One region of the Klebsiella sp. PK01 genome, then DNA from elsewhere that is predicted to be linked to it. Evidence: predicted binding sites of a transcription regulator. Region 1 holds the regulator's gene; the other holds the start of a gene.
What was found. Region 1 encodes CRP, which controls carbon source genes, mostly activating them, when cyclic AMP is high. Its sites were predicted from a motif close to ATGTGANNNNNNTCACAT; they were not measured.

Region 1 (5,523 bases):
CAGCGAACGCGGCCATTCGCGCGAAGCGGTGATGGACTCGGTGGTGCGTTCGATGGAAGACTATATCAATTTCATCACCCCGCAGTTCTCACGCACCCATATCAACTTCCAGCGTGTGCCGACGGTCGATACCTCGAATCCGTTTGCCGCCAAAGGCATTCCATCGCTCGACGAAAGCTTCGTGGTGATTCACTTTCGCAATTTGCAGGGGATTGATTACCCCTGGCTGTTGGCGATGCTACAGGGGTCGTTTATCTCGCATATGAACACCCTGGTGGTGCCAGGCGGTAAGATGGGGCTGGCGATGGAGCTCATTATGGCGCCGCTGGTCGAGCGCTTGATGGAAGGCAAAACCATTAGTTAAGGGCAAAATAAAACCCCGGTCGCCGTGCTGCCGGGGTTAGTGTCCCGCTACGTCAATTCGTCTCAGGCTTCGATCACTTCGTAAGAGTGGGTGATGTTGACGGCCTTTTCCAGCATCAGCGCCACCGAGCAGTACTTCTCCGCGGATAAATCCACCGCACGGGACACCGCCGCATCCTTCAGCTCTTTACCGGTGACGATAAAGTGCAGATTGATATGGGTGAACAGGCGCGGCGCCTCTTCACGGCGTTCAGAGGTCAGCTTCACTTCGCAGTTGGTGACGTTTTGACGCCCTTTTTGCAGGATAGACACCACGTCAATTGCGCTACAGCCGCCCGCCGCCATCAGCACCATTTCCATCGGGCTGGGCGCTTTGTCCCCGGAGTTGCCATCCATTAAAATCTGGTGGCCGGAGGCCGACTCACCGATGAAGGTTAGACCTTCCACCCATTTCACACGCGCTTGCATAAAATTTAACTCCGCTGTTGCAATTTTCCTGACAGATTACGCGCACATAACAAATCTCGCAACGGAAGGCGACCTGGGTCATGCTGAAGCGAGACACCAGGAGACATGCGGTGAAAGCTATGCTAAAACAGTCTGGATGCTACAGTAATACATTGATGTACCGCATGTATGCTGAGGAGTTCACATTACAGGCTGCATAAATTGAGCAGCCAGCTTCCCAGGCATAGGGAAAAATACGATTGCATGCCCGGATGCCGTGTAGTGTCGGCGTCCGGAGATAGCTTATAACAGAGGATAACCGCGCATGGTGCTTGGCAAACCGCAAACAGACCCTACCCTTGAATGGTTCTTGTCTCATTGCCACATTCATAAGTACCCATCAAAGAGCACGCTGATTCACCAGGGTGAGAAAGCGGAAACGCTTTACTACATCGTAAAAGGCTCCGTGGCTGTACTCATCAAGGATGAAGAAGGTAAAGAGATGATCCTCTCTTACCTCAACCAGGGCGATTTCATCGGTGAATTAGGCCTGTTTGAAGAAGGTCAGGAACGTAGTGCCTGGGTACGTGCGAAAACCGCATGTGAAGTGGCCGAGATCTCTTACAAAAAATTCCGTCAGTTAATCCAGGTGAACCCGGACATCCTGATGCGCCTCTCTTCGCAGATGGCGCGTCGTCTGCAGGTCACTTCCGAGAAAGTCGGTAACCTTGCTTTCCTCGACGTGACGGGCCGTATCGCTCAGACCTTACTGAATCTGGCGAAACAGCCTGATGCCATGACCCACCCGGACGGGATGCAGATCAAAATCACCCGCCAGGAAATTGGCCAGATCGTCGGCTGTTCTCGTGAGACGGTTGGCCGTATTCTGAAGATGCTGGAAGATCAAAATCTGATCTCCGCACACGGTAAAACTATCGTCGTCTACGGTACCCGTTAAGTCGCTAAACGGCGTATTGCTCCGCGCAGTACGCCGTTTTTGTTTCTCCCATGTGGCGCAGGCTGATTTACCACCCGGAAGTCAACTACGCACTGCGGCAAACGCTGGTGCTGTGTCTACCTGTGGCCATCGGGCTTCTGCTCGGCCATCTGCAGCAAGGGTTGCTGTTCTCGTTAGTTCCCGCCTGTTGCAATATCGCCGGTCTCGACACCCCGCATAAACGCTTTTTCAAACGCCTGATCGTTGGCGGCTGCCTGTTTGCCGGCAGCAGCCTGATTGTGCAATTGCTTCTGGCGCGGGACATCCCGTTGCCGCTTATCCTCAGCGCGCTGGCGCTGATTCTCGGCGTGACGGCGGAAATCAGTTCGCTGCACGCTCGCCTGTTGCCGGCATCGCTTATCGCCGCCATTTTTACCTTAAGCCTGGCCGGCAATATGCCCATCTGGGAGCCGCTGCTTATCTATGCGCTGGGAACCTTGTGGTACGGACTCTTTAACTGGTTCTGGTTTTGGCTCTGGCGGGAGCAGCCGCTGCGCGAGTCGTTAAGCCTGCTTTACCGCGAACTGGCTAATTATTGCGAGGCCAAATATAGCCTCCTGACGCAGCACACTGACCCGACGACCTCCCTGCCGCCGCTGCTTACCCGCCAGCAGAAGGTGGTCGATTTAATTACCCAATGCTACCAGCAGATGCATATGTTAGCCGCCAACCAGCGTAGCGATCATAAGCGCCTGCTGCGCGCGTTCCAGGTTGGGCTGGATCTGCAGGAACATATTTCAGTGAGCCTGCACCAGCCGGAAGAGGTACAAAAACTGGTGGAGCGCAGCCATGCGGAAGCGGTTATCCGCTGGAACGCGCAGACCGTCGCCGCGCGTCTGCGGGTGCTGGCGGATGATATTCTCTACCACCGCTACCCGCGTCGCTTCCAGATGGATAAGCAAATCGGCGCGCTGGAAAAAATCGCTTATCAGCATCCCGATAACCCGGTAGGCCAGTTCTGCGCCTGGCACTTCAGTCGTATCGCCCGCGTGCTGCGCACCCAGCGCCCGCTGTACGCACGTAACCTGATGGCGGATAAAGAACGGCGCCTACCGCTACTACCGGCGCTGAAGAACTACCTGTCATTGAAATCCCCGGCGCTGCGCAACGCCGCGCGCATCAGCGTAATGTTGAGCATCGCCAGCCTGATGGGCAGCGCCCTACATCTGCCGAAGCCGTACTGGATCCTGATGACCGTGCTGTTCGTGACGCAAAACGGTTACGGCGCCACCCGCGTGCGGATTGTCCACCGGGCGGCAGGCACCCTGGCGGGCCTGGTGATCGCCTGGCTGACCCTACATTTCCACGTACCGGAGAGCTACACGTTAAGCGGTATGTTGTTCATCACGCTGCTGAGCTATCTCATCATCCGTAAACACTACGGCTGGGCGATGGTGGGCTTTACCGTCACCGCGGTATATACCCTGCAGTTGCTAACGCTTAACGGCGAGCAGTTCATCGTCGCCCGCTTTATCGATACCATCATTGGCTGTCTGATCGCCTTTGGCGGGATGGTCTGGCTATGGCCGCAATGGCAGAGCGGCCTGCTACGTAAAAACGCCCACGATGCCCTGGAGGCCGATCAGGAGGCTATTCGGCTGATCCTTAGCGCCGATCCGCAGGCCCCGGCGTTGGCCTACCAGCGTATGCGCGTCAACCAGGCGCACAACGCCCTGTATAACTCGCTTAACCAGGCGATGCAGGAACCGGGCTTTAACTCGCACTATCTGGAAGATATGAAGCTGTGGGTAACCCATAGCCAGTTTATCGTTGAGCATATCAACGCCATGACCACGCTGGCGCGCGAGCATACGATGCTAACGCCTGACCTGGCGCAGCGGTATCTGGAATCGTGTGAAATTGCCCTGCAGCGCTGTCAGCAGCGTCTGGATTCAGACGGGCCGGGCAGCGCGGGCGATGTGAATATTATGGAATCCCAGGACGGGGAAGTGTTGCGTGGGCCGCTCAGCACCCTTGAGCAGCATTTGCAGCGGATCCTCGGCCATCTGAACACCATGCACACCATTTCGTCGGTGGCATGGCGTCAGCGTCCGCATCACGGCATCTGGCTACGCACGACTAAGCGCTAAGTACGTTTTTAACCGCCTGCGCGAAGCGCGCCATCCCTTCGGCGATATCGCTATCATCAATCACCAGCGACGGCACAAAGCGCATTACGTCCGGCCCGGCGTTTAACACCATCACCCCGGCCTCCGCCGCGGCATAGAGGAAATCGCGCGCGCGTCCGTGATGCTGCGGCTTAAGCGCGGCGCCGATTAACAGTCCCATGCCGCGGATGTCGCTGAACAGATCAAACTGCGCATCGATCTGCTGCAGGTGTTCAACAAACAGCGCCCGTTTGGCATTGACGCCCGCCAGCACCTGCGGCGTGTTAATCAGGTTGAAAGCCGCGGTCGCCACCGCACAGGCCAGCGGATTGCCGCCGTAGGTGGAGCCATGGGAACCGGCATGGAAGGCGCTGGCGATTTCATTGGTGGTTAACATCGCGCTAATCGGGAAACCGCCGCCGAGCGCTTTCGCGCTGGTCAGGATGTCCGGCGTCACGCCGTAATGCATATAGGCGAACAATGAACCGGTACGGCCCATACCGCACTGCACTTCATCAAATACCAGCAGCGCCTGATGCTGGTCGCACAGATCGCGCAGCCCCTGCAGGAACGCTGGCGTCGCCGCCATCACCCCGCCCTCGCCCTGAATCGGCTCAACCACCACCGCGCAGGTATGGTCATCGATCACCGCTTTCACCGCCTCGAGATCGTTAAATGGAACATGCACGATATCTGCCGGTTTCGGCCCGAAACCGTCAGAGTATTTCGGCTGACCGCCGACCGAGACGGTGAACAGCGACCGTCCGTGGAAAGCATTATGGAAAGCGATGATTTTGGTTTTGTACGGACTATGGCGAGTGATCGCGTAATGACGCGCCAGCTTGAACGCCGTTTCGTTGGCTTCCGTTCCGGAGTTCATAAACACCACGCGCTCGGCAAAAGTGGCATCTACCAGCTGGCGCCCCAGGCGCAGCGCCGGCTCGTTGGTAAAAACGTTGCTGGTGTGCCACAGGGTCTCGCCCTGCTCACGCAGCGCCGCCACCAGCGCCGGGTGGCAGTGGCCCAGCGCGGTCACCGCAATCCCGCCGGCAAAATCAACGTACTCTTTGCCCTGCTGATCCCAAACGCGGCTGCCTTTCCCCTTCACCGGAATAAACTCCGCCGGTGCATAAATCGGCAGAATGACTTCATCGAATGTGGCGCGGGTGATTGCCGGTTGCTCTGTTGCCATGTGATGCCCATCCTTCTGTGTAACGTGCAATGATTGCGAAGTTTTAATCACAAAATATGCATAATAAATCACCTCATGGCAACTACAAATCAGCGTTTAAGGAAGTTTTCCAGCAACTGGTGTCCCTGTTCGCTAAGAATGCTCTCCGGGTGGAACTGCACGCCTTCGAGATCCCACTGGCGATGGCGGATACCCATGATTTCACCGCTGGCGCTGCGGGCGGTAACGATAAAATCCGCGGGAAGGGTCGGCGGGTCGATAACTAATGAATGGTAGCGCGTAACGGTAAGCGGGTTGTTTAGTCCCTGAAAAACGCCCTCGCCGTTGTGCTCAATCAGCGACGTTTTACCATGCATGACCTGCGCGGCGCGTACGATGGTGGCGCCAAAGACCTGGGCGATGGCCTGATGACCCAG
Region 2 (5,523 bases), on a different contig from region 1:
GGCGGCGGCGACGTCACCGCTGGCCCCGGCGGCGATATCGACAAGCTTGATGTCCGACAAATAACCCATCTTAACTACTCGTTCGGCCTTATCTACAACGATGAAAAAGACGAGACCAACGACGCGCTGAAAGACCCTGACCATCTCCATCAAATCTGGCTGTCGCCGAAAGTACAGGCGGATTTACAAAAACTGCCGGCGCTACGTCAGCAAAACCCGGATCTAAAAGTCCTGCTCTCCGTCGGCGGCTGGGGCGCGCGTGGATTTTCCGGCGCGGCGGCCACGCCGGAAAGCCGGGCGGTGTTTATTCGTTCGGTTCAGCAGGTCATTAACCAGTATGGCCTTGATGGCATCGATCTTGACTGGGAATTTCCGGTTAACGGCGCCTGGGGATTAGTGGCTAGCCAACCGGCGGATCGCGATAACTTTACCGCGTTGCTTAAAGAACTGCGTGCCGCCGTTGGCACTAAGAAACTGGTGACCATCGCCGTGGGCGCTAATGTTGAAAGTCCAAAAAGCTGGGTCGACGTGAAAGCGGTCGCCCCGCAGCTGGATTACATCAACCTGATGACCTACGACATGGCCTACGGCACGCAATATTTCAACTCCAATCTGTATGACTCCCGCCACTGGCCGACGGCGGCCGCAGCGGATAAATACAGCGCCGATTTTGTGGTTAATAACTATCTGGCTGCTGGTCTCAAACCCAGCCAGATGAATCTCGGTATCGGTTTCTATGGCCGGGTACCGAAACGTGCCGTCGAGCCAGGCATCGACTGGAGTAAGCCGGATGCGCAGAAAAACCCGGCCACCCAACCTTACTTCGGGGCGCAGCAAATCGAGTTGTTTAAATCGCTGGGTTATGACCTGAGCAAAGATACCTATGTGAAATACAACGATATTGTCGCCAAACTACTAAACGATCCGCAGAAACGCTTTACTGAACATTGGGATGACGAAGCGAAGGTGCCGTGGTTATCGGTAAAATCAACCGATGGCAAAGCGCTATTCGCCCTGTCCTACGAGAACCCTCGTTCGGTGGCGATCAAAGCCGATTACATCAAGAGCAAAGGGTTAGCGGGCGGCATGTTCTGGGAATATGGCGCAGATGACAAAAACCAGCTTGCCCGACAGCTGGCCGAGTCGCTAGGTATCAAGACGCAGTAAAGCGCGAGCCCCGGAAGCACGACGCGACCGGGGTGACTTAAAGAGCCGCCCGGTTAAACCGGGCGCTCAGTGCAGCAGATTACTGCGGTTTGAACGTCGCAATCGGCTTCGGCACGATTCCGAAATCCTCTTTCAATTGCTGTTTGCTCTTCATCACCATCTGACCGTTGGTGTCGATGGTCATATGCTGCGCATCCGTGTTGTTGCGCGCCTGCCACAACATCACCAGCTGCATGCTGTTTTCTTTTTGTTCCGGGGTCAGCGCAACGCCGTCCGGCCATTTTCCTAACTCCACCGCGGTGGCTAAACGTTGGTACAGTTCCGGCGTCATACTGGCAATAATTTGCTCGATATCCATCTTCTGCTCATCCGACTTGGAATAATTTGCTGAATCGTTTCTTAGCCTTTGGTTCGCTCGCCGTTTTGGTCATCGGTGAAGCTTAATGAGGCCGAATTGACGCAAAAACGCTCGCCGGTCGGCTGCGGGCCATCCGGGAAGACATGCCCCAGGTGCGCATCGCAATTGCCACAGCGAATTTCCGTACGCTGCATACCGTGGGAGTAATCATTGAGATAACGAATCGCGTCGTCGCTCACCGGCTCATAGAAGCTCGGCCAGCCACAGCCGGAGTCATACTTGGATTGTGAGTGAAACAGCGGCGCATCGCAGACCAGGCAGTGGTAGATGCCGTCTTTTTTGTTATGCAGCAACCGACCGGTAAACGGCGGTTCGGTACCGTGATTCTGCGTCACATAAAACTGCATCTCGCTCAATTCTTGTTTGAGCTCGTCAGGAGATGGTTTATTAGCCATGTGATTACTTCTCGCTTTGAAAGGGCAACTTTACCCGTCGATTCTAACAAAACATTAACAATGAAACCTGTACTTTTGTTCTAAACTTATCCGATGCCATCAGGCAGCCAGATAATTGTGATACCAATCACATTTTTATCTTATATGACCTTTAAAATTCCGGACGCAGTCCCCATATGGAATTGGGCTCAAAGGGAGAGTGAGGCAAATCAATCGCGCAAAGGTCTGCTCAGGATTGATTTGTCGCAATGATTGACACGATTCCGCTTGACGCTGCGTAAGGTTTTTGTAATTTTACAGGCAACCTTTTATTCACTAACAAATAGCTGGTGGAATATATGACTATCAAAGTAGGTATCAACGGTTTTGGCCGTATCGGTCGCATTGTTTTCCGTGCTGCTCAGAAACGTTCTGACATCGAGATCGTTGCAATCAACGACCTGTTAGACGCAGAGTACATGGCTTACATGCTGAAGTATGACTCCACTCACGGTCGTTTCGACGGCACCGTTGAAGTGAAAGACGGTCATCTGGTCGTTAACGGTAAAAAAATCCGTGTTACCGCTGAACGTGACCCGGCTAACCTGAAATGGGACGAAGTTGGTGTTGACGTTGTTGCTGAAGCAACCGGTATCTTCCTGACCGACGAAACCGCTCGTAAACACATCACCGCTGGCGCGAAAAAAGTCGTTCTGACTGGCCCGTCCAAAGACAACACTCCGATGTTCGTTCGCGGCGCTAACTTCGACACTTACGCAGGCCAGGACATCGTTTCTAACGCATCCTGCACCACTAACTGCCTGGCTCCGCTGGCTAAAGTTATCAACGACAACTTCGGTATCGTTGAAGGCCTGATGACCACCGTTCACGCTACCACCGCAACTCAGAAAACCGTTGATGGCCCGTCTCACAAAGACTGGCGCGGCGGCCGCGGCGCAGCTCAGAACATCATCCCGTCCTCTACCGGCGCTGCTAAAGCTGTAGGTAAAGTACTGCCAGAACTGAACGGCAAACTGACCGGTATGGCGTTCCGCGTTCCGACTCCGAACGTATCCGTTGTTGACCTGACCGTTCGTCTGGAAAAAGCAGCGTCCTACGAAGAAATCAAGAAAGCAATCAAAGCGGCTTCTGAAGGCGCAATGAAAGGCGTTCTGGGTTACACCGAAGACGACGTTGTATCTACCGATTTCAACGGCGAAGTTTGCACTTCCGTGTTCGATGCTAAAGCTGGTATCGCACTGAACGACAACTTCGTGAAACTGGTTTCCTGGTACGACAACGAAACTGGTTACTCCAACAAAGTTCTGGACCTGATTGCTCACATCTCCAAATAAGTTGAGATGAACAAGTAATTAATAAGAGCGGCTTCGGTCGCTCTTTTTTTTGCCTGAAAGAGGATGGCGTAATGATTAATAAAATTTTTGCTCTCCCGGTGATTGAACAACTTTCTCCTGCTTTATCCCGCCGCCAGCTGGACGATCTTGAACTTATCGTGGTTGACCACCCACAGGTAAAAGCTTCCGTCGCCCTACAGGGCGCTCACCTGCTCTCCTGGCAACCGGCCGGTGAAGAAGAAGTTTTGTGGTTGAGCAACAATACCCCATTTAAAAGCGGCGTCGCCCTGCGCGGTGGCGTACCCATCTGCTGGCCGTGGTTCGGCCCATCAGCGCAACAGGGGCTGCCGTCGCACGGTTTCGCACGTAACCTGCCGTGGGCGCTAAAATGCCAGGACGAAGATGAAAACGGCGTGATGCTGACCTTCGAACTGCAGAGCAGTGACGAAACCCGCAAATACTGGCCGCACGACTTCACGCTGTATGCGCGCTTCAAGCTGGGTAAGACCTGCGAGATCGAACTGGAAGCCCACGGCGAGTTTGAAACCACTTCTGCCCTGCACACCTATTTCAACGTTGGCGATATCGCGGCGGTGAAAGTTAGCGGCCTTGGCAATCGCTATGTTGATAAAGTGCTGAATGCCGAAGAAGGCGTGCTGAAAGACGGCATCCAGACCTTCCCTGACCGTACCGACCGCGTTTATCTGAACGCCGAAGCCTGCAGCGTGATTCATGATGATGTCCTGAAGCGCAACATCGATGTGATCCATCGCCACCACGGTAACGTCGTTGCCTGGAACCCGGGCCCGGCGCTTTCCGTCAGCATGGGCGATATGCCGGATGATGGCTACAAAACTTTCGTTTGCGTCGAAACCTGCTGCGTGACCGTGCCGCAGAAAGCCAGCGAAGAGAAACCCACCCGCCTGGCGCAGACCATTCGCGTCGTGAAGCGTTAATCAACGCGCAAACCCTGCACGAAAACGCCCGATAACCGTCGGGCGTGAGCGGGTAGCCTATGTGCGCCTGATGGCGCTTCGCTTATCAGGCCTACTTAAATGGGGCGACAGGGAGCGGCCAGTCGCCACCAACACCGGCAGTGTCAGTAACCATGGGTACGAGATAGAGATTTAAGCTCACAATAGCGCGGACCGTAGGCCGGATAAGGCGTAGCCGCCACCCGGCATAAACGCGAATTGTCGTGGGAGTTCGCCACTTTCGCGCCACCGGATAGTAAAACAGGGCATAACGCCCTGTTTTGATGCACAAAAAAGTCTGTCGTAGTGCGCTGTTAGAAGGAGTAGGTAATCCCGGTCGAAATCAGGCCGCTCCAGGATTTGTCCACCATCGGGCTATCGGTGATTTCGTCAGACAAACGAGTGTAGCGGGCGATACCGTAAACGCTCCAGTCGCCGAGGAAACGATAGTTCGCCGCCAGCTCCAGATACGGGTTCCAGCTGCTGTCAGGATCGTAGCTGCGCATGCCGCTGCGATTAGACTCATGCTTCGAGACGCCGTAGTAGTATTCGTTTTGATTGTCGCTGTTCCACTCCACGCCAATACCCGGCGTCAGGGTCAGGTTGCCGTTGGTATAACGGTACAGCCAGGCCAGATCCCAGGTGATACCGTTGCTGTTGTCCAGCGTATCACCAGCAAGCGTCGTACGCAGGAATCCGTACTGAGTGTTATGAACGTAGCTCAAACCCGCCATCATGGTGGATTTGCGGCGGTCCAGCTTGCGCATCTGCGAATTGTCGCTGTCGCCCGGCTTGAAATACATCGGCGACCAGTAAGCGGTCACGGACAGTTTGTCGTTGGTATCATTCCACAGGTAGTAACCACCACCCAAACCGTGGAACCAGAAATTATCACTTTCATAACTAATGACAGGTACCGGATAAACATCTGCATCATATTGTTTATAAGGATGCTCGACGACGCCCACGCCGGCCCCCAGCGTTAACTTCCCGTCAGCGTGCGCTGCGCTAGCTGACGTCGCGATGAACACACCCAGTGCCAGAAGTTTGATTTTAGTCACGATCCATATTCCTGTTGTCAAATAATTAGCGCGTGCAGTTTAACGTCGTAGAGGTCATGCCTCAAATACTTTACTTGCTCTTACACTAAACCGAACAATTTCCCACTGCTTGATGACCGCCCTCTTGCAACTTCATGACGCATTGATGAACGGCTTTGGCAAGATATGCGAAAA

Region 2: the regulator CRP is predicted to act here: its motif matches at 2,096-2,113, upstream of msrB (peptide-methionine (R)-S-oxide reductase MsrB).

What each region holds. Positions count from the first base shown of each region.
Region 1 is NZ_JBYEZM010000005.1:466,709-472,231, reverse strand. Features, by position in the region: gene AC22LX_RS18490 (phosphoribulokinase) at 1-364, shown strand, start outside; gene AC22LX_RS18485 (OsmC family protein) at 427-831, opposite strand; gene crp (cAMP-activated global transcriptional regulator CRP) at 1,136-1,768, shown strand; gene AC22LX_RS18475 (YccS/YhfK family putative transporter) at 1,819-3,897, shown strand; gene argD (bifunctional acetylornithine/succinyldiaminopimelate transaminase) at 3,887-5,107, opposite strand; gene pabA (aminodeoxychorismate synthase component 2) at 5,197-5,523, opposite strand, start outside.
Region 2 is NZ_JBYEZM010000002.1:16,808-22,330, forward strand. Features, by position in the region: gene chiD (chitinase ChiD) at 1-1,167, shown strand, start outside; gene AC22LX_RS05160 (YeaC family protein) at 1,247-1,525, opposite strand; gene msrB (peptide-methionine (R)-S-oxide reductase MsrB) at 1,567-1,980, opposite strand; gene gapA (glyceraldehyde-3-phosphate dehydrogenase) at 2,319-3,314, shown strand; gene AC22LX_RS05175 (D-hexose-6-phosphate mutarotase) at 3,386-4,270, shown strand; gene AC22LX_RS05180 (MipA/OmpV family protein) at 4,603-5,349, opposite strand.